Regions from separate parts of the Gottfriedia sp. NPDC057991 genome, predicted to be linked through region 2. Evidence: riboswitches for the same ligand, from Rfam matches in the RefSeq annotation. Region 2 holds a riboswitch; each other region holds the start of a gene.
The links. A riboswitch is a leader RNA that binds a small molecule or an ion and turns the genes downstream of it on or off. The one in region 2 is predicted to bind S-adenosylmethionine.
Positions count from the first base shown of each region.

Region 1 (8,384 bases), on a different contig from region 2:
GCTTATCTAATCTTTCAAAAATTAATAAATGAATTAAGCGAGTAAATCAATTACTTCTATAAATTTGAATGAAGTTAGTCAATTCGTTAAGACTAAAACAACGGAGTTTCATCGACTTTCTACTATTTATATGGAGGCAATATAATTGAGCAAAAAAAATAAACCCATCATAAACGAAGAGCAAATGAAAATACAAGCTGACCTTAATAATCTCGATCCAGGGCATTCCGTGGATGAGCACCGTAAAATTGAAACAGCTAATATAATGTTTGCTGGAGAAGAAATCCGACAGCAAAATGAAAATCTATAAAAGAAATCCCTCAAAAGGTCATTTTGAGGGATTTCTTTGTAGATAAAGTTAAAAAGTTGCACTTTTCTTTCGAGGCGCAGAGTTACCCAATATGGTAGTGAGCATGGTACAAGCAGGCAATTTTAACGAAGAAAGCGAGCGTTTGTCAACAGTCTGATATCCCTCGAATGTTAATTACGACATTCCCCTTCTTATGCCCTTTTTCTACGTAACGATGCGCTTCAACAATTTGATCAAGCGGGTAATGTCGATCAATAACAGCTTTTAACTTATCCGCTTCAATAAGTGCTTTTATATAATTTAAGTCTTCATTGTTCATATTTGCTACACCAAATATAGCTTTTTTATTACTAATCAAATTACACCATATTGCTTGAAAATAAACTGAAAGCTTCCATACAGCACTTAATAAATAGACGCCATCTTTGTTAAGCAATCTTTTACAATTTGAAAAGGTGCTTTTTCCTACCGTATCAAAAATAATGTCATAAGTTTTCTTACCCTTAGCAAGATCTTCATTTGTATAATCTATAACTTCATTTGCTCCTAGAGATCTCACCAATTCTAAATTAGATGTACTACATAATGCGGTAACTTCTGTACCAAAATATTTAGCTAGCTGAATTGCATAGGTTCCAACACTTCCTGAAGCACCATAAATAAGTACTTTTTGTCCATTTTGAATAATACTTTTCCTTAGAAAATGTAGTGCAGTAAGCGCCCCAACAGGTACTGCTGCAGCTTGCTCAAATGACATATTTATTGGCTTTTTAGCTAGAACACCTTCTTCATGTAAAGAGATATATTCAGCATTAGCCCCAAAAGTAAAACCACTATATCCAAAAACTTGATCACCTGTTTTAAAATTTCTTACGTTTTTGCCAACTGTGACTATTTCTCCTGCAAGCTCACAACCCGTTATTTTATTTTTCGGCTTAGTCAGGCCAAACATAAGGCGGGAAGGCAGCCAGTACATATAAGGAAAATCGGAGCTTCGAAGTTTTACATCTCCTGCGGTTACAGTTGTTGCATGGATTTTAATTAATACTTCATCATCTTTTATTTTTGGTTTTTCAACTTCTGTTATTTGAAGAACTTCTGGTGGACCATATTTTGTACATATAATCGCTTTCATAGGTTCCTCCATTACAAACTTTAATTTAGTCATTTAAACCTATGAAAAATGATTTTTAAGTATACCTATATGTAGAATAAAACAGATGTAATGTAATTCTAGCTAAACAAAAAAGACTGAATATAGCATATGCCATATTCAGCCTTAATCATTTTATTATAGACCTGCTTCAGTTTTTAAAACTTCTGCTTTATCAGTACGCTCCCAAGGAAGATCGATATCTGTACGGCCAAAGTGACCATAAGCAGCAGTTTGTTTGTAAATCGGGCGACGTAGGTCAAGCATTTTAATAATTCCAGCTGGACGTAGGTCGAAGTTATTGCGAATTACTTCAACTAATTTTTCTTCTGAAACTTTACCTGTACCAAAAGTATCAATAGCGATAGAAACTGGTTTAGCTACACCAATTGCATATGCTAATTGAACTTCAGCTTTATCAGCTAAGCCAGCAGCTACGATGTTTTTCGCAACGTAACGTGCAGCGTAAGCAGCAGAACGGTCAACTTTAGTTGCATCTTTACCAGAGAATGCGCCACCACCGTGACGAGCATATCCACCGTAAGTATCAACAATAATTTTACGACCTGTTAAACCAGCATCCCCTTGAGGTCCACCGATTACGAAACGACCTGTTGGGTTGATAAAGAATTTTGTGTTTTCATCAATTAACTCAGCAGGTACAACTGGTTTGATTACAAGTTCTTTAATATCATTTTCAATTTGAGCTTGAGTAGCTTCTGGACCATGTTGTGTTGATACAACAATTGCATCAATACGAACTGGTTTGTTGTTTTCATCATACTCAACTGTAACTTGAGTTTTACCGTCTGGACGTAAGTAAGAAACTGTTTCATTTTTTCTAACTTCAGTTAAACGGCGAGCAATTTTGTGAGATAATGAAATTGGAAGTGGCATTAATTCAGGTGTTTCATTAACAGCGAAACCGAACATTAAACCTTGGTCTCCTGCACCGATTGCTTCAATTTCTTCATCTGACATGCTACCTTCACGAGCTTCTAATGCTTGGTCTACACCTAAAGCGATATCTGCTGATTGCTCATCAATAGAAGTTAAAACTGCACATGTATCTGCATCAAATCCGTATTTTGCACGGTCATAACCGATTTCACGGATTGTTTCGCGAACGATTTTTGGGATATCTACATAAGTAGAAGTTGTAATTTCACCTGCAACAAGTACTAAACCTGTTGTAACTGAAGTTTCCGCTGCTACACGAGCATTCGGATCATTTGCTAAAATTGCATCAAGAATTGAATCTGAGATTTGGTCACAGATTTTATCTGGATGTCCTTCTGTAACTGATTCTGAAGTAAATAAACGACGTTGTGACATTGAGTCCCCTCCTAAATTGAATTGACGGATCTCTTTTTTCTCAACATAAGAATAAAAAGTTTGTTCCTATTCCTATGTTTCCCATTTAAGATAAAGATAACTCAGTGTAAATTACGAAATTGCCACTGTACTTAAGTTTTGAGCAAAAAAAAAGCCTTCCTCTTATCAAATATTACCTGAGGAAAGGATTCTTGGTATTTGCCTTTCGCTCTTATCGTCCAAGACATAAAAAAAAGTCTTGCATCAGGTTCAGCACCTTTCACTAAAAGTGAGGTTGCTGGGCTTCGTAGGGCCTGTATCCCTCCACCTACTCGGGATAAGAGAGTATCCGTATGAAAAGTATCATATTAAAATTTCACTTTCTTGTCAACAATTTTCATCATAACTTAGACATAATTCTACAATAACTTTATCTCTACATTCATTTCTATTTAATGGGAAATTACTAAATATTATATTTACATTTATATAACTTACTTCATTTAATAAGTAAATTTTACTCAAATTTATTTTTTAATCAAATTCATAACACATTTTGCCAACTAATAGTATACACTATTAAAATAAATGTGTTATACTATTTATCGAGATACCTACATGGCAGACAAATATATTTAAAGGATGGTATTAGTATATGAAGACAGTTGATGTAAACTTTGAATTAAACGAATTACTTACTAGTAATCAAATGTATAACCAACTAAGCGTTTCTGAGTTAGTTGAAAAAGTCCTAACAAGACAAGAAGGAATTTTAACGTCAACAGGAGCAGTTAGCGTTTCAACAGGCAAATATACTGGACGTTCACCTAAAGATAAATTTATTGTTCAAGAGGCATCTGTTGAAAATTTAATCGATTGGGGTTCAGTAAATCAACCAATCTCTGCTGACGTATTCGAAAAATTATATAGCAAAGTACTTAACTACTTAAAAGATCGTAACGAATTATTCTTATTTAAAGGATTTGCTGGTGCTGATACTGAGTATCGTTTACCTATCCAAGTAATTAACGAATTTGCATGGCACAACTTATTTGCTCATCAATTATTTATTCGCCCAACTGAGCAAGAGCTTCAAACACATGAAGCAGAGTTTACAATTGTTTCTGCTCCGACATTTAAAGCAGACCCTGTAGTTGATGGAACAAATTCAGAGGCATTTGTTATTGTATCATTTGAAAAGAAAATAATCTTAATTGGTGGTACGGAATATGCTGGAGAAATGAAAAAATCTATTTTCTCAATCATGAATTTCCTATTACCACAAAATAATGTTTTACCAATGCACTGTTCTGCTAACGTTGGTAGCGAAGGCGATGTAGCATTATTCTTTGGACTTTCAGGAACTGGTAAAACTACATTATCTGCAGATGCAGACCGTAAACTAATCGGTGATGACGAGCACGGCTGGTCAGATAATGGCGTATTCAATATTGAAGGCGGTTGCTACGCTAAATGTATCAATTTAACATTTGAAAAAGAGCCACAAATTTTCTCTGCAATTAAATTTGGTACAGTTTTAGAAAATGTAGTTGTTAAATCTGATAGCCGTTTAGCTGACTATGATGATACAACTTTAACAGAAAATACTCGTGCTGCATACCCAATGCAAGCAATTCAAAATATCATTGAGCCAAGCGTTGCTGGACATCCACATGCAATTATCTTTTTAACTGCTGATGCATTTGGAGTATTACCTCCAATCAGTAAATTAACAAAAGAGCAAGCTATGTATCACTTCTTAAGTGGATTTACTAGTAAATTAGCAGGTACTGAGCGTGGTGTTACTTCTCCACAAGTAACATTCTCAACATGTTTCGGATCACCATTCTTACCGCTTCCAGCTGTAGAATATGCAAAAATGCTTGGTGAAAAAATTGAAAAGCATAATGTAAATGTATTCTTAGTAAACACTGGTTGGACTGGTGGAGAATACGGCGTAGGTAAACGTATGAATCTTTCTTACACAAGAGCAATGGTTCACGCTGCACTTGAAGGTGATTTAAACAACATTGAAACTACACAAGATGAGTTTTTCGGTTTAGCAATTCCAACTCATGTACCTGGTGTACCTGATAGCGTATTAGTTCCTTCAACAACTTGGGAAGACAAATCAGCTTATGATCAAAAAGCTCTTGAATTAGTAACTAAATTCAAAGAAAACTTCAAAAAGTTTGAAGGCTTTGATGCTCAATTAGCTGAACTTGGTGGACCTTTAAAATAATCTAATAAATTAAAATGTAAGGGCTGTCCAAAAAGTCGGAATCTATGACTTTTTGGCAGCCTCTTTTTATTTTCAGTATTAAAAAACAACCTCACTCAATAAAAGGAAATTATTAACATTTATAGAATAGGATTAAAGTAACATTAAATAAACTGAACATGAATACTAATCACTATTTATTTATCGAATTAAATGGAGGATTAAAATGAGATCCATAAAGATATTCACTCTGATTTTTTCATTTACTGCAATTTTATTAACTTCCTTTTTTTTATTTAATACTGGTACCTCGTCTAAAAATTTAGATAAGCATGATTCACTGTCTTCTAAAGAAATTGAACCAAAAATTGAATCATTATCCAAAAGAGATTATGAGATCAAAGATTCTGTGAATAATCAATTACTTTATGGAGTGGAATATTATTTAGTCTTATCAGTACCAGAACGTTATAAAAACGATATAGAAAATGCTCAAATAGAAATCCTACTACCTAAAAAAGTCCAATCAATATTTGGAGTCAATATTGAAGAAATAAATCATAATCAAGTATACGAAACCATAAATGGAAGAGCCTTTTTTAATCTCTCTAGTTCTATTGCTACTTCAAATATAACAATAGATCAAAAAAATTATATTAAAAATAATAATGATCTTTACACTATAAAAATTTATTCTAATAAAAATAAATTAATAAAAAGCGATGTTATAAAAGTACAAAATTTTAATAAGAATTGAAAAATTTCATTAAAAAAATGAGCCAATCTTCGGCTCATTTTTTATTTTTTAATTTTATTAGGATATTATTTTTCAGCTGGTCTATTTCCCATAGAAATAGAGATACGATTCCAACTGTTAATTTGATTGATTGTGAATACAAGATTTACATATTCTTTTTCGCTAAAGTGTTTACTTACACGATTATATAGTTCCTCAGGTACACCTTTATTCGAAATCAGTGTAATATGCTCAGTTAATTCTAAAGCTGCTTTTTCTGCATCTGTGTAAAAGTCACAATCTCTCCATGCACTAACACAGTATAAACGTTGTTCAGTTTCTCCTATTTCCCTCGCTTCAGAGGAATGCATGTCAAGGCAAAATGCACAACCATTTATTTGTGAAGCACGAATTTTAATCAGTTCACGAAGTTTATCATCAATACCCGCTGATTTAATATACTTTTCCATTTCCATCATTATTTTAAGTGCTTCTGGTGCTAATTTTGAATAATTAATTTGTTTTTCCATTTTAATTCCCCCTAAAAAAGTTAATTCTAAAAATAATTAAATTAAATGTAGTTTTTGGAAATATCAAAATTAGCGACATAAGTAATCGCCGATTCATATTATCTATAATAAGTCGTTTATCTGTTTATGTCAAACTTCTTTTAACATTGAATTGCTCCTAAAAGTAAATGTTTGACAAAGAAATAAAACATTTCTAAGATTAATTAAAAATAATCTCATTTATGAAGAAGGTGTTTTCATGCAGTATAGCGTTGGAGTTGAGTATGCACTTCACTGCCTTGTTTATTTAATTGACACTCCTGAAGATTCTCCAATTGGAATAAAGGAACTATCCTTCTTTCAAGGTGTTTCAGATACATATCTTTCAAAGATTTTTAGTAAGCTGTCTAAAGCTGGTATTGTAAGTTCCGTTCCAGGAGTTAAAGGTGGCTTCAAACTTGCCAAGTCACCAGAAGAAATTTCTTTTTGGGATGTAATTGAAGCAATTGAAGGCTCTAAGCCAATATTTCAATGTAAAAATATTAAAGATAACGGATATCTTATTAGAGAAAAAGGTTGTACTCCAAGTGCCACCTGCACGATTAATTTAGTCATGCTCTCTGCCGAAGAAAAAATGCATGATTATTTACGTAATAAAACACTTTCATGGTTAAACAAAGAATTAGAAAGTGTTTTACCTAACGAAATACGGGAAGATACTCGAAAATATTTTACAAAAAGTAGATAAAAAACCTCTCTAATTTCCTAAAAAGGAAGTAAGAGAGGTTTTTTCTTTGTTCAACCACCTCAGATTACACATAAGTAACCGAGCTATTTTAGTAGAGTCCGTACTCCGCATTCACCCATTTTCTCCTATTGCATAGGCTAATTGTATATTTTCGATTAGGAGGGATTAAATGAAAATCAAATGGCTTGTTATTTTGTTTTTATTAGTTGCTTCTATTTTAGGTGCATGTTCGAAAGATAAACCTAAAGATGGTACTACAAAGGTAAGAGTTGCAGAAGTGACACATTCATTGTTTTATGCACCTCAATATGTGGCCATTAGTGAAGGAATCTTCAAAAAGCATGGTTTGGATGTTGAGATCACAACTACTGCTGGTGGAGATAAAACTATGACTGCTGTATTGTCAAACGGTGCAGATATAGGATTAGTTGGGCCTGAAACAACAATATATGTATACGCTCAAGGTGCAAATGACCCAGTAAAAAGCTTTGCCCAATTGACTCAAACTGATGGAACATTTCTAGTAGCTAGAAATCAAACTGTACCATTTAATTGGGACCAACTAAAAGGCAAAACATTTTTAGGTCAAAGAAAAGGTGGAATGCCACAAATGGTTGGCGAGTATGTCCTAAGTAAACATGGGATCGATCCACAAAAAGATTTGAACCTTATTCAGAACATTGACTTCGCAAATATCGCGAATGCATATGCTTCAGGTACTGGAGAGTATGTTCAATTGTTTGAACCTACAGCAAGTATTATGGAAAAAGAAGGAAGAGGTAAAATTGTTGCTTCATTCGGCTTGGAATCTGGAAAAGTTCCTTACACAGCTTTTATAGCAAAAGAAAGTTATTTGAAGAAAAATGCGAAAACAGCTCAGAAATTTACAGATGCAATTTATGAAGCTGAACAATGGGTTGATACTCATTCTGCAGAAGAGATTGCAAAAAGTGTTGCACCATTCTTTAAAGATACTCCCTTAGACATTTCAATAAAAGTTATTGATCGTTATAAGTCTCAAAATTCATATTCAACAAATCCAATATTAGAAGAAGATGAGTGGAATAATCTTCAAAAGATTATGAAGAACTCTGGTGTATTACCAAAAGAAGTTCCACACTCAGTTTTAGTTGATACAAAATTTGCCGAAAAATCTACGGAGAAGTAGTAGGTTAACAAAATGAGTTATCTAACAGTTAATGATATTTCTCATGTATTTTTATCGAAGGAAAAGGCAATTAAAATATTGGATGGCTTAACGTTTGAAGTTGAAAAAGGTGAATTTGTATCTGTATTAGGTCCAAGTGGCTGTGGAAAAAGCACACTTTTATCGATTATTTCTTCATTGCTTACACCATATGACGGTTCAGTAAAGTTTAAAGGTAAGCCTTAT
Region 1 is NZ_JBHVQN010000007.1:239,350-247,733, forward strand. Features, by position in the region: gene ACFVR2_RS21915 (hypothetical protein) at 1-45, shown strand, start outside; gene ACFVR2_RS21920 (hypothetical protein) at 146-310, shown strand; gene ACFVR2_RS21925 (NAD(P)-dependent alcohol dehydrogenase) at 456-1,445, opposite strand; gene metK (methionine adenosyltransferase) at 1,602-2,798, opposite strand; SAM riboswitch class I at 3,007-3,121, opposite strand; gene pckA (phosphoenolpyruvate carboxykinase (ATP)) at 3,433-5,019, shown strand; gene ACFVR2_RS21940 (hypothetical protein) at 5,225-5,755, shown strand; gene ACFVR2_RS21945 (carboxymuconolactone decarboxylase family protein) at 5,821-6,264, opposite strand; gene ACFVR2_RS21950 (RrF2 family transcriptional regulator) at 6,503-6,991, shown strand; gene ACFVR2_RS21955 (ABC transporter substrate-binding protein) at 7,167-8,159, shown strand; gene ACFVR2_RS21960 (ABC transporter ATP-binding protein) at 8,172-8,384, shown strand, end outside.
Region 1: it holds a riboswitch for S-adenosylmethionine, as region 2 does, so the genes downstream of both, metK (methionine adenosyltransferase) here and ACFVR2_RS18465 (methionine ABC transporter ATP-binding protein) in region 2, are expected to answer to the same signal.

Region 2 (8,384 bases):
ACCATTCCTAGTTAAACCATGCCAACAAACAACTGTTGGATTTTTTCTTTCTCCCCATTCTGTAAAATGAAGCTCCATTCCATTAATCGGTTCAAACCGAGACTCAGGATAAAAAATATCAATCACTCCATTCATTTTAGTGTCCACTTTATGTAATATTCGATTTTTATAAAAATATCCCTATAAAAAAAACAGAGAAAAAAATGAAACCATTCAGCTTTATTTAAATAATAATAATGACAAATACAACACAATCATGAATATCAAAAAAGAAAATAGAATTGATACAAGAATAATTGAATTATGTGTAGGTAAAAATTTTCCATTTTGAATTTCTTTCCGCTTTTTACTGTATTGAATAGTAGCTAACACTCCAGTAATAAAACCAACAACACATGCATATATGCCAAGAAAAATTGCTAATGTATTAATGAATTGGTTATCACTAATTTTAATTGTAAAGTGTAGTGAAGTTGTTAAAAATCCTACACCAGTAATTGAGATTGCAGTACGCAGCCATGCTAAATATGTCCTTTCGTTTGCTAGATGCTGTTGTGCATATTTAACACTTTCATCTGAGAAATCTTTTACTTTATTTAAAGAAACCATATTAAATTACCCCTATCAAAGATTTATAGAGTGATAAACTTGTAGAAACCATATCTAAGTTTTAGTTTAAACTTTAAAATTTAAGATTTAGTAAAGTTGAGATTACGTTTTGATAAAATTGAAATGGGGTAATGTAGATTTAGATTTTTTATTAGGTGAATAACGGAAGGAGAAATTAACAGAAGACTACTATATAAATAGAACAAATAACGTCATTAGACTGAGCTTTCAAAAATAAAACGGTCAAAAAGATGGTAATTCCGTCCATCTTTCTGACCGTTCAGCTAACTATTTTTCTGTTTGATGGAATTCATTTTGAACCTTTTCCAAAAGGTTTTTATCAGTTATTAAACGATAGCCCGTCAGAGCCAAAGCTTTTGCGCCCGTTACTAGAGCATGATCACCAAGTGGCGATCTCGCAGCTTCACGGAATTCATTCGTATGAGCAATTAAATCATCAGGTCCTATTTTAATATATGCGTGAGAAGTCGGAACTACATGGCTTACATTTCCGGCATCAGTAGATCCAAGCCCGCCGCTTTTGCTATTCACTATTTCCCCCAATAGGCTTAGTTCTTCACCTAAAATCTCATCAAGAGATTCATTAATAATAAAATCATGGACTTCATTTTGGAATCTTTCAATTTTCACAGTACTACCAGTTGCAAGTGCTGCTCCTTCGGCAATATTACGAATCTTAGTAGATACTTCCTCCGTACGCTTCCAAGTACTAGCGCGGATGAAAAATCTCGCTGAAGCATACTCTGGAATAATATTTGGTGCATCGCCTCCATGAGTGATAATTCCGTGTATGCGAACATCACTAGAAAGCTGCTGACGAAGGGCATTAATGCCATTGAATAACTGGATTACTGCATCTAAGGCATTAATTCCATGTTCTGGTGACCCAGCAGCATGAGCTGCTCTTCCATAAAAATGGAAGTCTAATGGATCGACTGCCAAAGATGGACTCGACAAACCTGTTTTACCACTTGGGTGGAGCATAAGAGCTACATCAACACCTTCTAGTAAACCATTTTTTACGAAACTCCCCTTTGCACTTCCGTTTGGCCCACCCTCTTCTGCAGGTGTTCCAAATATGACAACCTCTCCGCCAGTCCCAGAGATGACTTCAGCAAGAGCGATTCCTGCTGCTACACTTGTTGTCCCAATAATATTATGTCCGCATGCATGACCAAGACCAGGTAGCGCATCGTATTCTGCTAAAAAAGCGATGGTTGGGCCTTGCTTAGATGACGTTTTCCTTGCTACAAAACCTGTTTCATGTCCCGCAATATTACGTGTTACATCGAAACCAGCTTCTTCTAGAATTTTAGTATGTGTTTCTGATGCAAAAAATTCTTGATTGCCAATTTCAGGTTTCTCATGAATTTGGTGGCTAATTTCAAGATAGGTTTCCTTCGCTTCCTCAATACTTTTCACAATTTGTTCTCTTTGTGTTTCAATTTGAACTGTCATTTAAACGATCTCCCTTCTATTCTTTTAAATAAGCATGAACTAGCTTTATAGACTTTTAATTTTATCAATCGAAATGACTACCGGAACCGTAGCGCCTTTGTCACGTTTAATAATGTAATCATGAACTTCTTTTGATTGATAAGACTTTACAATCTTTGCAAAGTCCTTGTCATCTTTATTCTTCGTACGAGATGCAATAACATTGATATACGGCATAGCTGCTTTATCATTAGGATCTTCCTTATAAAGTGGATCCTTTGAAGGGTCTAAGCCCGCTTGAACGGCGAATCCATTATTGATGATCGCTGCTGCCACATCATCTAATGATCTAGCTGTTTGCCCTGCAGCAATCGGTTTGATTTTTAAATGCTTAGGATTTTCTTTAATTTGTTCAATACTTCCTTTAGGGTCAAAATTATCTACTAAACTAATTAACTTTGAAGATTGTAATAGTTTAAGTGCACGGCCAGCGTTCGTAACATCATTTGGTATCGTAATCGTTGCTCCATCTGGAATATCACTTAGCTTTTTAAATTTATGTGAGTATATCCCCATTGGCGCAATCACCGTCGAGCCAATCGCTGAAATATCTAAATTATGATCGCCTTTAAATTGGTTCATATAAGTAATCGTTTGAAAAGCATTTAAATCAAGGCTACCGTCATTTAGTGCTGTGTTAGGCTGAACATAATCTGAAAATGATATAATTTTCAATTTAATCCCTTCATTTTTCACTTGTTTTTGTACAATATTCCAAAGTTCATAATCATCACCGTTAATACCAATCTTAACTGTTCTCTCTTTTCCATTACCTGATGATGCATTAGAACCACATGCTGATAATACCGAAACCGTTAATAATAATGCTGCAAAAATAGTAAAAAACTTTTTCATCCTCTTTTCCTCCTTACATATCTTGACCACGTATTTCCTAAACTTTGTATGAGTTGAACAATAACTACTAGTAATACAACTGTAATGACAATAACCAATGTTTCAAAGCGCTGATAACCATATGTAATAGCTAAGTCACCTAATCCCCCAGCACCAACGGCACCAGCTGCCGCGGTCGATCCAATCAATCCAATCGTTGCAGTTGTAAATGATAGAATCAACGATGGAATCGCTTCAGGTAAAATAAACTTCACGATGACTTGAAACTTTGTTGCTCCCATTGAATAGGCAGTTTCCAGCACTCCCTTATCCACTTCTAGCATGGAATTCTCAATCAATCTTGCCAAATAAGGTCCTACAAAGATTGAAAGCGGAACAATTGCTGCCACTACGCCAATGGACGTTCCCGTCAATAATCTAGTAAACGGTATAATGGCAACTAGTAAAATAATAAATGGTACAGATCGAACAATATTTATAATGGTATTTAGCAACGTAAATAAAGGTTTGTTTTCCATTATATGACCTGGCCTTGTTACAACTAGGATAATACCTAAAGGCAATCCTATGATTGTGCCAAAAATAAATGACCCTAGTACAGTTAGAAATGTATCTTGAGTTGCCTGCAAAAACTGCGGCCAAAAGAATTCCCAATTAAGCTCCATTTAACTCAACCTCCCTTACATCTATCCCCTTTTCCGAAATAAATTTAATAGCTTTTGCGCTTTCCTCTTTTGTTCCTTCTAGTGCCACAAGCAAATTCCCATAAGGTCTTTCTTGTAGCTCTGTAATCGATCCATAAAGAATGTTTAAATGTATATCAAATTTTTTAAGAACCTCTGATAATAGTGGATTGGCTGCCTTGTCACCTAGGAAGACTAATTGATAATATTTCCCCTTTGATAATGTTTTCGATAACCTAGACGGCACCTCATTTTGTAATACAGTGTTAACAAAATTCTTTGTAATACTTTTTTGTGGATTCGTAAAAACGTTGTAAACATTGCCTTCTTCGACAATTTCACCATTATCAATGACGGCCACTTTATCACATAAATCACGAATTACACTCATTTCATGGGTAATAAGGAAAATTGTAAGATTATAGGATTTATTTACCTTCCTTAAAAGCTCTAATACATTCTTTGTTGTTTCAGGGTCTAATGCAGATGTAGCTTCATCACATAACAAAAGATCTGGGTCTGTTACGAGTGCCCTTGCAATTCCCACTCTTTGCTTTTGTCCCCCCGATAAGTGCCCCGGAAATACATCTTGCTTCCCTGTAAGTCCAACAAATTCAATTAATTCCATTACCTTTTCCTGAACATCCCGTTTCTTCTTTCCTTCAAGGTATAGCGGCATTGCGATATTATCAAATACCGTTTTGGCTGAAAGTAGATTAAAGTGTTGGAATACGACACCAATTTTTCTACGTGTCTTACGTAACTCTTCATCTTTTAATGTCATTAGGTTCAATCCATCGATCAGAACTGAACCTTCTGTTGGCTCTTCAAGTCTATTTAAACAACGAATTAATGTACTTTTTCCTGCTCCAGAAAAGCCAATGATTCCATAGATCTCACCTTTCTCAATTTTCATATTAATATTATTTAAAGCTTTAATTGGTGGTCTTCCAGGATAAACCTTGGAGACATTTTTAATCTCAATCAAATTCCTTCCTCCAATGCAAGTTATTACAAATACTATAACTTAGTAAACACATTTGAAAACTAGGATTTATATTTATGTTTCCCCCATTTTTCTCCTATGGCAACACATCAAAAAACCCCCTTCTTATCCAATAGGACAGATAAGAAGAGGGGTTATAATATATAAGCCACTTTACTTCTTATCTTTCAAATCGCTTGAACGATTTGCAGGAATTAGCACGGTATTTGTTACGAAACAACAAACCCGTTGCCGAGGTATCGTAGGGCCAGTCCCTCCACCTCTCTGGATAAGTAATAGAATTTATTAAGTTTTTAAATTATTGAGTTCATGTTATCTCTCTTTTTATAATACGTCAAGAATTTTTTAAAAATTTTTTAGAAAAAATTATGTTTGAAAATAGCATTTTTTTACGAGCACTGTTTGAATCGGGTCTTATGTCCTTCATATTCAAATCAAAAAAACTATTTCATATACCGTTTGAAATAGGTCGGTATGCTTATTTTTTTTGAATTTTTATTAGTATTTCATTTAAAAGAAGACCAAAAAAAGCAGACAAGGCTTCTTCGATAAAAGAGAACTTGTCTGCTTAATTGAATCATGCCTACCATAATGCAGGCTTTACTACCATAAACCATAGCATAACCATCAAAAGAACGATGTAAATCCAAATAGATCGACGAAGCTTCTGAATCAGCATTCTCCGGTCATGGGTTGGTTCACTGAATTTCCGAATGGTCGGTGAAAAGGCTCTAGCTAGAAAAAATAATGAACTCACCAAAAGAAGAATGGTCATCACAATCCAAGATGTTTTCCACGACCAATGGCCCACTAGTACCAACAAGACCCCTGATCCAACCAGTACATGCCCAGCATGCTTTGCTAATCTGACAGCAAACCGGAATACATCCAAATAGCTCTGTTGTATCGCGGACTGCGAGGTATGCAGCTTTTTAATGATCGGAATCAATACAAAAAAAGGGCCGATTGATAAGATTACACTAGCAATATGTATGTAAAGAAGCAATCTATACAGCATATAAATTAATCTTGGATGAGACGGAACTCATGAACCCATACCCTCATTTTTGGAAGCCAAGGCATTCCAGGGTGTATTGACAGGATCGATTGCTTATACTCTTCTACTGTCGTATAGCCTTCCTGCTTAGCATCCTCATCAGTCAATTCACCTAAGGCTTGCGAATAAACTCGTTCAACAACATACTGGCGATTTTGAAGGGTCATCACTTCCCCAACATCTGCATATCTCCCGTTGCGGCGAGTAGCAGTTTTTTGTCCTGCCAATACTTTTTCGACATCCTCTTGAAGTGTAACAAGGCGTTCAATTGAACATGTTTTTGGCGGTAAAGCGTTCGTTTCATTTTGATTTGACATTTAATTCATTCTCCATTTCAAATTAAATTTATAGTAAAGGCTATTTAAAAAAACGACTAGTTCCATTTTAATTAATTTAGTACAAAATAAGCAAATTTTATTTAAGAATATTGCAACAAAAAGCACCGTACATGTAGCACCATAATAAAGTCCAATAAAAAAACAGAAAAACTCCCAAAATAGTTTTTCTGTTTTTTTACAGTTAATCCTTATTCAACTAACCCATGATTTAATAATCGTAAACCAAATTTTCAAAGCAGTAAAACCAATTAAAACTGCCAGAATCCCTCGTAAAACCTGCGTTTTTGTTTTTTTGCCTATTTTTGCACCTAATGGTGAAGCGATTAAGCTTGCAATTACAACAATAATTGTAGGCAATACTTCAACTTGACCAGTAGAGATTTTTCCGATCGTTACGCCAATTGAAGAGATAAATGTTATGGCAAGTGAAGAAGCGATTGTCACACGAGTTGGTATTTTTAAGATTGTTAACATGATTGGTACTAGCAGAAATGCTCCTCCTGCACCAACAATACCTGCACTAGTTCCAACGATAAATGCCAGACCTGCAGCAAGCCATACATTAATTGAAATTTGACCATCTGATGACATCTCGACGTTTTTTCTAGGAATAAACATTAAAACGACTGCAATCATTGCTAAAATTCCGTAAACAAGATTAATTCCATGTTCTGAAAGAAGATTTGAACCAAATCCTCCAAGAAAACTTCCTATTAGTACACTTATTCCCATACTTAATATTACTTTTTTGTTTAAAAAACCGCTTTTACGATAGCTTAATACCCCACCTAAAGTAGCAAATACTACTTGGACGGCACTTATACCTGAAACTTGATGTGGAGAAAAAGCAGCAAATCCTAATAATGGAGGAATAAATAAGAGCATTGGATAATTTATAATCGCTCCACCAATCCCTACCATTCCTGAAATAAAGGACCCAAAAAAACCAACTAAGAAAAGTACTAAAACTAAGGTCCACTCCATTTTAAGTCCCCCTATAATAGAAAAGGAGATGTAACTCTCCTTTCAGTGTATATACACAGTTCTATAAACTTGAATTTCAGACTGATTGCAAGCGCTTGTCTTTCGAGGCGCGAAGCCTGGTGAGGAGCGGAGTTACCCTAGACGGTAATGAGCACCGCAGACAGGCGAAGCAACGAAGAAAGCGAGCGTTTGGCGGGCAGTCTGAAAGGAGATGTAACTCTCCTTTTCCACTTAATCTATTAATTCATCCCTTTTTAATCCAAAATTTTAAAACATTGTCTTCTTCGGTATAATTTAATAATTCGTGTCCACCTGATTTAGCCCAAGCTGCAAGGTCGTTTTTAGCACCTTTATCAGTGACATGAATTTCTAGAACTTCTCCTGCTTCAATCTCTGCAATTGCTTTTCTTGTTTTTACAATTGGAATTGGACAAGCTAAGCCTTTAGCATCTAATAATTTTTTAGTTTCCATTTCTATTTCCCTCCAAGTCTCATTAACGTACTGCACAGCGATTTGGACCAATTTCCATTTCTCTCTGTTTTTCTTCATTTAAGTTAATTTTACCCATATTTGCTTCACGGATTTCTTGATATGAGTTTGGTTGTGGTGGTAAGTTCTCAGTTACTAACTTTCTAAATTCACTTTCACTCTCAATGTTCAACCCATGATTCTGATCAAATAAATATCCGAGTTTTTTATAAACACTACCGTCTTCGTTCAATTCACTAATCACCATAAAGTGTGATGGAAGCACGACTAATTCAAGCGATAAATTTCGGTATTTTTTATAAAGGGTTTCGCGTAAGTCCCCTACCCAATCCTCTGCCATTCCAGCAAGATCAGGTCTTCCAATTGAATCGATAAATAAAATATCACCAGAAAGTAAAAACTTTTCATCAATAACAAATGAAGTTGAGCCGATTGTATGTCCAGGTGAATAAATAGCCTCAATACTGATTGCTGTTTCACCAATCATTACCTTATTCCCATCTTCTAATGGACTATATTCAAAAGTAACCTCTTTAGCATCCTTTGGCGGTAACCAGTATGTTGCGCCCGTAATCTCAGCAATTTTTCTTCCACCAGAAATATGATCTGCATGAAGGTGAGTATCAAATACATTTGTGATTTTTACGTTCTTCGTTTTTGCAAAATTAATGTAGATATCCGTCATTCGAGTAGAATCAATAATAGCAGCCTCATTATTTGAGATAACCATGTAGGATAAGCATCCCTTACCGATTCTGACAAATTGATACAGCTGTCCACCATTTTTCAAATTTGCAATTTTAACTGGTTCTAGATATTCACTCCACTCTTTCATACCGCCTTT
Region 2 is NZ_JBHVQN010000005.1:407,892-416,275, forward strand. Features, by position in the region: gene ACFVR2_RS18440 (alpha/beta fold hydrolase) at 1-135, opposite strand, end outside; gene ACFVR2_RS18445 (YidH family protein) at 220-609, opposite strand; gene ACFVR2_RS18450 (M20 family metallopeptidase) at 898-2,088, opposite strand; gene ACFVR2_RS18455 (MetQ/NlpA family ABC transporter substrate-binding protein) at 2,134-2,982, opposite strand; gene ACFVR2_RS18460 (methionine ABC transporter permease) at 2,979-3,647, opposite strand; gene ACFVR2_RS18465 (methionine ABC transporter ATP-binding protein) at 3,637-4,653, opposite strand; SAM riboswitch class I at 4,829-4,946, opposite strand; gene ACFVR2_RS18470 (hypothetical protein) at 5,255-5,689, opposite strand; gene ACFVR2_RS18475 (ASCH domain-containing protein) at 5,695-6,045, opposite strand; gene ACFVR2_RS18480 (sulfite exporter TauE/SafE family protein) at 6,259-7,050, opposite strand; gene ACFVR2_RS18485 (sulfurtransferase TusA family protein) at 7,295-7,522, opposite strand; gene ACFVR2_RS18490 (MBL fold metallo-hydrolase) at 7,545-8,384, opposite strand, start outside.

Region 3 (8,384 bases), on a different contig from region 2:
ATTTAACCAAAGTATTCAAACATTAATCCCGGAATTACTAAGTTTAGTTTGCGTTACGATCGTAATGTTTATCTTAAATGTTAAACTCGCTATCGCATCTGTATCTATTCTTCCATTTTTGGCAGCTGCAATGTTTTATATTGAAACACGTGCACGTAAAAGATGGGATGATTACCGAAAGAAACGTTCAAATTTAATTGCGTTTATACATGAAGATTTTTCAGGTATAAAAGTAGTTCAATCCTTTGCAAAAGAAAAGGATAAAGAAAAAGACTTCAAAGAAAAGGTTTCTGAATTAATGGGTTCATTCATGAAAGCAGTAAAAATGAATGACTTCTTTTGGCCATTAGTTGAGCTTTCATGGGGTGTTGGTACTGTAATTGTATTTTATGTTGGTTATAAGCTTGTAACTAGTCAAGAAATTGAAGTTGGAACATTAATCGCATTTTCAATGTATATTGGCATGTTCTGGCGTCCAATTATGAACTTATCAAACTTCTATAATACATTAATATCAAACTTCTCGGCAGCTGATCGTATTTTTGACATTATGGATATTGATCCAGAAATTATTAGCGAAGAAAATGCACCTCCAATCGAACGAATTAATGGTGAAGTTCAATTTAGAAATGTGACTTTTGGTTATGATGAAAACTCTACAGTATTAAAAAATGTTAATTTCACAATAAATCCTGGTGAAAAAATTGCATTGGTAGGCGTAACAGGAGCAGGGAAAACAACGATTGTTTCACTTTTAAGCCGATTCTATGATCCTTTAAAAGGTGAAATTTTAGTTGATGGAAACGATATTAAAAAAGTAGATTTAGAATCCTTTAGAAGTCAAATGGGAATTATGCTACAAGATACATTCCTATTCTCAACATCGATTATGGAAAATATTCGATACGGTAAATTAAATGCTACAGATGAAGAAGTAATTGCTGCAGCTAAAGCAGTCCATGCTCACGACTTTATCATTAAAATGGAAAATGGGTATGATACGGATGTAAATGAGAGGGGCTCAAGACTTTCATTAGGTCAAAGACAATTAATCTCGTTTGCTCGTGCTCTACTAGCTGATCCTAGAATTTTGATATTAGATGAAGCTACTTCAAATATCGATACACATACAGAGAAGCTTGTCCAAAATGGTATAGAAAAGCTATTAGAAGGACGTACTTCATTTGTCATTGCCCACCGATTATCTACAATTCGTGACTGCGACAAAATTATGGTAATCGGAAACGGAAATGTCGAGGAAAGCGGTACACATGAAGAGTTATTAGCATTAAAAGGACATTATTATAAGTTATACATGGCGCAATATAGCTTCATTAATGATGGAGCATAATTGATCTGTGTTGTTTAGATTGTGGCTGTCTCAAAAGTCAGGTTAACTGACTAATGGGCAGCCCTTTTTTATTGTAAAATGTATAAGTGCTAAAGATGGGGGTATTTCAACGGCGTTTTTTCATTTGTGGTCGATCTAATTGATCTTTATTAGATATTTTTGCAGGCTCTTATCAAGTTTTTATTCGATACAAGACATATTACAAGTTTTCTATTTGAAATAATCTGCTTGTGGATGTTTTTAGGTCATAATACCTTAACTGGTATGGGTACTTTTTAATTTTAATTGCGATTATTAATGTTTTAATTGCAGTTTTATCAAGTTTAATTGCGATTCTCAAATTTTAATTGCAGTTTTGCCAATTTTAATTGTGATTCTCAGATTTTATTTGCAGTCCACTGTTTAATTGCGATTTTCTAAGACTTATTTGCACCTCCGAGAGGACAACCATTTTTATGCCAAAAATTTAAATTTAGAACTTTGGAAATGAATTATTACGAATTCTTAATATAAGAATTAATTCTATGAATCTTGAAAAGTCAACTTAATATAAGTAGATAAAATATCTTTATTTTCTATTTTTTTCTAATGTTAAAATAATAGTGAATTAATATTTTTGTGAAAATGGAGGTCAAGTATGAAACTTAATTTTGAAATTAATTTGGATGATTATATTGAATTTAATTTACATCATTTAAAACACTCAAAAACTGTTCAAAAGTCGTTAATTAATCAACGAATTGCTGTGAGTTTAATCTATTTAGTAATACCATTTTTAATTTCCTTTCTTTTCAAACAACCGCTTTTTGGTTATTTACTTGCCTTTTCGTTAGCAGCCATTGTTTGGTTCATTTATTTTCCAAAGTATTTCTACCGTTCATCAAAAAACAAAATGATTAAGCATTTAACTGAAAAGAACGATCAATCTTTATTCGGTGAACATTCTCTAAAGGTAGATGAGAATGGAATCAAAGAAATTACACAATCAAGTGTTCATGAAATAAAGTGGGATGATATCGTTCAAATAAAAGGCACGAAGAATTACTTTTATATTTACTTTACAAGTATGCAAGCCATTGTCGTACCACTAGAAGCAATAAAAGATGACATGGAGAGATTATTACAATTTTACAGAAAATATAATATTCAAGTTTTATATTGCTAGTTGAATATTGCATTCTGATCGCTAAAAGTTCAAGTTATTTTTACTTGAGCTTTTTTATTGTTACTTCTCATTCTTAATCAAGAAAGAAGAATTATGATAAAATGTAAAAAAGGGAGGGTACTCACTTGGAGAATTGTGTAAAGGTTTCAGTTCGAACGCTAGTTGAGTATGCTCATACAGCGGGTAGTATCAATGTAACATATAAAAGTTCGGTTCCATTAATTGAAGGAACAAAGGCACACCAAAAAATCCAAAGAGAATATGGTGAACAGGATGTAAAAGAACGACCTATATCCGGCACCATAACATTGGATCAATTGGTGTTTCAAATAGAAGGCCGTTGTGATGGATTATTGATTAATGATAATCAATATATAATAGAAGAAATTAAATCAACATTGAAGGATTTAAATGAAATAAATGAAAATTCATATCCTGTTCATTGGGCTCAAGCAAAAGTTTATGGATATTTTATTTGTGAAGAATTACAGCTTGAAAAGATTACACTTAGACTTACATATATGAATATTTTAACTGAGCAAAAAATAAGCTTCGATCTTTTGTTTACAAAGGATGAATTAACAAATTACTTATACAAAATGCTGGAAATTTATTATCCTTTTGCTAAATGGAAATACGATCATATTGAGTTAAGGAATCAGACAATAAACGAATTGAATTTTCCCTTTCCTTCTTTCAGAAAAGGTCAAAGAAAGTTAGCGGGTGCGGTATATCAAACGATTCAAGAAGGTAATAATTTATTTGCGGTAGCACCAACCGGAATTGGAAAAACGGTTTCAACTATTTTTCCAACGGTTAAAAGTATTGGTGAAAATAGTATAAATCGAATGTTTTACTTAACTTCTAAGACGATTACTAGGACTGTTGCTGAAGAAGCATTTAAGCGAATGACAGATCAAGGACTTTGTATAAAGTGTACGACGATTACAGCTAAAGATAAAATCTGTTTTAAAGAAGAGACGATGTGTCAAAAGGACTATTGTGAATTTGCCAATGGTTATTATGACCGGATAAATGATGCTGTTCTTGATATTCTTTCATCGGAAAAAGCGCTAACCAGGGAGAAAATAGAAGAATATGCACGCAAACATACGGTATGTCCATTTGAATACTCATTAGATTTATTAAATTCTTCAGATGCGATTATTTGCGATGTAAATTATATTTTCGATCCTAGGGTTTCGTTAAAACGATTATTTGATGAACATAAACGAAGTTCAGTTTTATTAATTGATGAAGCTCATAATCTTGTTGATCGTGCAAGAGAAATGTATTCTGCGAGTCTATTCAAATCTAAATTTTTAGAGTTGAAGAATAGGTATAAAAATTTAAAAGATGAACTTTATGCCATAATAAATGAAATAAATAAGCGATTTATTGAATTGAGAAAAAAATGGAAGGACGTAGTAACCCCAGTTTCAAAGGAAATAGATGAGGATTTACTAGAACTTCTACATACATTTAATGAAATCGTAGAAATAAAATTACAGGAAATGGAAGAGGACGAAAATAAACAACTTCTACTTGAAACATATTTTGAGTCACTCAACTTCGTCAAAATCGCGGAGTTTTTTGATGAAAATTATGTATGCTACTATGAACTATATAAAAGTGAAGTTCATTTAAAGTTATTTTGCCTTGATCCTTCTAAAGTAATAAATGACGTCATAAAAAGATTTCGCTCTACAATTTATTTTTCAGCTACTTTAACGCCAATACAATTTTTTCAAGATATGCTTGGTGATCAAAGTCGCGATTATACAATTTCAATCGATTCTCCTTTTCATAGAGAACAACTGGAAGTAACAATTGATCCGCTATCAACTCGATATCAAGATCGTGAAAGAAATTTAGAAAGATTAATTGATTCCGTGTATAAAGAAATTACGAAAAGAAAAGGTAATTATTTAGTTTTTTATCCGTCATATCAATATTTAATTCAAAGTGTTGATTTATTTAAAGAGAAATACCCTAACATAAAAACAATCGTTCAAGAAAATGGTATGACTGAAATTGAACGAGAGGAGTTCCTTTTACAGTTTGATAGTCTAAATGAGGAAACGTTAGTTGGCTTTGCTGTATTAGGTGGCATATTCTCTGAAGGAATCGATTTAAAGGGTGATCGATTAAACGGTGTCGTAGTAGTTGGTGTAGGATTGCCACAGATTTGTTTAGAAAGAAATATTTTAAAGGAGCATTTTAATTCGGTTGGAAAAAATGGGTATTATTATGCATATGTCTTTCCAGGTATGAATAAAGTAATGCAAGCGGGTGGAAGAGTTATCCGATCTGAATCAGATGAAGGGACTTTATTACTAATTGATGATCGATATAAGAGTTCACTTTATCGAAGTTTAGTACCTGAAGAATGGAAGTAAGAGTTAATAATTAAATAATTCAAAAAAAACGATTGATAATAATCAGAGTTTTTAATATACTTACAATATAATTAAATAATCTTATCAAGAGCGGTGGAGGGACTGGCCCGACGAAACCCGGCAACTCTAGTAAATACTAGAAAGTGCTAAATCCTGCAGGTGAAAAACCTGGAAGATAAGAGCGATATGTTTATTTTACAGACATAACCACTTCTTATTTTTTAGGAAGTGGTTTTTTTATTTGACTAAAATGGGGGATTTATAATGACTAACACAAAAGAGGCTTTAAACACGAATAAAAAATCGATTGAAACGGTAGCTGTGCATGGTAGCAAAGGATATGATCCATTAACTGGTGCAATTAGTTATCCAATTTATCAATCTGCTACATTTAAACATGCAGGACTTCATCAATCGACTGGATATGATTATGCAAGATTACAAAATCCAACTCGAGAAGAAGTCGAAAATACTGTTGCAAAATTAGAAAGTGCAAATTATGGTGTTGCATTCGCAACAGGAAATGCAGCCGTTACTGCAGTATTAAGCTTATTTAAAAAGGGTGATCATCTAATTGTTTCAGATGATTTATACGGGGGTACATATCGCTTATTCGAAGAAATTTATTCGCCATATGGACTTGAGCATAATTTTGTTGATACGACTGAAATTGAAAATATTCTTGATGCACTTAAACCGAACACAAAAGGAATTTTTATTGAAACACCTTCAAATCCAATGATGAAAGTAACTGATTTAAAAAGAGTAGTAGAGATTGCAAAAAAACGAGATATTATTGTAATTGTCGATAATACATTTTTAACTCCTTATTTCTTTAGACCAATTGAATTAGGGGCAGATGTTGTTGTTCATAGTGGAACAAAGTATTTAGGTGGTCATAATGATACACTAGCTGGCTTCGTCGTAACGAATTCAGAAAATACGAATGAACGAATTCGCTATTATCAAAAATCAACAGGTGCAACATTAGCTCCATTTGACTCTTGGTTAATCTTAAGAGGTATTAAAACATTGCATTTACGCATGGAATACAGTCAAAAAAATGCGATTGTACTTGCGAAGTTTTTAGAAAATCATCCAAATGTTACTGAAGTATATTATGTAGGATTACCAACGCATAAGGGATATTCAATTATTAAAGAACAGGCAACTGGATTTGGTGCAATGATTTCATTTAAAGTGAAGGATTTAAGTTTAGTTGAACAAGTTTTAGGAAGTGTAAAAGTCATTACATTCGCAGAAAGCTTAGGTGGTGTTGAATCATTAATTACGTATCCACATACGCAAACTCATTCAGAAATGCCAGAGGAATTTAAACGAAAGCTTGGTCTAGATGACCATACACTACGATTATCAGTTGGAATTGAACATATTGATGATTTATTAAATGACTTAGAAAATGCATTGGGGTGATGAGCATGCAATTTGGAACGAAACTAATTCATAACGGAAATGAAATTGATCAGGTGACAGGTGCATTGAGTATACCAATTTATCAGACATCAACATTTCATCAATTTGATATAGAGAATTTTGGTAAGTACGACTATGCGAGAAGTGGAAATCCAACAAGAGAAGCGTTAGAAAATACAATTGCAAAATTAGAAAATGGTGTACGTGGCTTTGCGTTTTCATCAGGAATGGCTGCAATCTCTTCTGTATTATCTTTGTTCTCAGCTGGAGATCATATTGTCATTTGTGAAGATGTTTATGGAGGGACATTTAGAATAGCGACAAAAGTATTAAATCGTTTCGGAATCGATTTTACCTTTGTAGACGCTTCTAATTTACAAGAGATTGAAGCTGGAATAAAGCCAAATACAAAAGGACTTTATTTAGAAACACCTTCTAACCCTCTTTTGAAAATTACTGACTTAAGTAGTGCAATTAAAATTGCAAAAGAAAATGACATCCTTGTCATTGTAGATAATAGTTTTTTATCACCATATTTACAAAGACCATTAGACTTAGGAGCTGATATTGTCGTTCATAGTGCAACAAAGTTTATTGCAGGTCATAGCGATGTAATCGGAGGATTAGCGGTCGTAAATTCAGAAGAACTTGCAAGTGATTTATACACAATCCAAAATTCATTCGGAGCCATCTTAGGTCCACAGGACTGTTGGCTTACATTAAGAGGATTAAAGACCCTAAAAGTTCGTATGGATGCATATGAACAAACTGCATCAAAATTAGCAAACTGGCTTTTAGAACAAGAAGAAGTTGAGGATGTTTATTACCCAGGACTAAAAGGTCATCCTGGTCACGATGTTCATTTTGAGCAGGCTACTGGAGGAGGAGCAGTCCTTTCATTTACACTAAAAACGATTGAACAAACGACAAGTTTCCTTCAATCAGTCGAAAACGTTGCAGTTGCAGTTTCACTAGGTGGAGTTGAGACAATTGTTTCATATCCTGTAAAAATGTCCCATGCTGCAATACCGCTCGATGTTCGTGAACGATTAGGCGTTAAAGATACATTAATAAGAGTGTCCGTTGGTTTAGAAGATATTGAAGACTTGATTGCAAGCTTCCAAAAAGCATTAAAAGCTGGAGCAATAGTAAAGTGAAAGGAATAGGAAAATCCAATAAATAAAATTGTATTTGGCCGAAAAGAATTGAAAAACGAACAATAATTAGATGAAAACGGTAGAATATCCGTTCAATTCGAGAAAAACATTAATCCCACAATGGAATCATATTTCCTTGTGGGATTAATTCACTTTATATTTTTTGATTTTGCGTTACTTTTTTATTTAGTGTAGAAGACTAAGTAAGGAATATTTCCCCATCACCAATTTCCTCTTGAATTACCTCAGATGCACCAATAAGTGCCAATGCGTTCCCAACTATTTGAACTGAATCGGAAAGAACAATTCTTCTTTGTAACTCAAGTAAATCTAATTTATCTGAAGTGAACAATTGCTTAGAAACGAAAAAAGCTACGGATAATTGACCAGCTGTACCAATCCACATTCCCGATATGATATCTCTTTTCCCTTGAAAGATTGGATCTTTGTCGATTGAATATAATTTTGATAATGTAATCGTTTCATATAATTGTGCAACTGCCTTAACCCAAGATGCAGCAACAATTTTTCTCTCAAGACTCGATTGTAATTCCTCATCTTCTAAATTAGTTTTCTGATAATGATCTTTCCCATCCTTTTCCTTTATATTTTCTTCTAGCATCTTTTCCATCTCCAATATAAAATATCTGTTATTTATATAACTATTCAACTTGGTGTGATTGTGATTCTATCTAATAGGATATTTTCGTATTTCAATCATTAACTTCTAGTTAAATTAGGATGAAATCGACAAATTGTTTAATTATAATAGTCTGATGTCAATTAATTGATTTTTAAGTTTGAATTGTCTAATATTGGATAAATAAAGCTAATTTGCATATGGTAATTTCTAATGAAAAGGTTTCACTTTGTTTATA
Region 3 is NZ_JBHVQN010000009.1:75,035-83,418, forward strand. Features, by position in the region: gene ACFVR2_RS23535 (ABC transporter ATP-binding protein) at 1-1,351, shown strand, start outside; gene ACFVR2_RS23540 (YcxB family protein) at 1,989-2,516, shown strand; gene ACFVR2_RS23545 (ATP-dependent DNA helicase) at 2,642-4,915, shown strand; SAM riboswitch class I at 4,994-5,097, shown strand; gene ACFVR2_RS23550 (trans-sulfuration enzyme family protein) at 5,180-6,349, shown strand; gene ACFVR2_RS23555 (trans-sulfuration enzyme family protein) at 6,355-7,506, shown strand; gene ACFVR2_RS23560 (hypothetical protein) at 7,706-8,128, opposite strand.
Region 3: it holds a riboswitch for S-adenosylmethionine, as region 2 does, so the genes downstream of both, ACFVR2_RS23550 (trans-sulfuration enzyme family protein) here and ACFVR2_RS18465 (methionine ABC transporter ATP-binding protein) in region 2, are expected to answer to the same signal.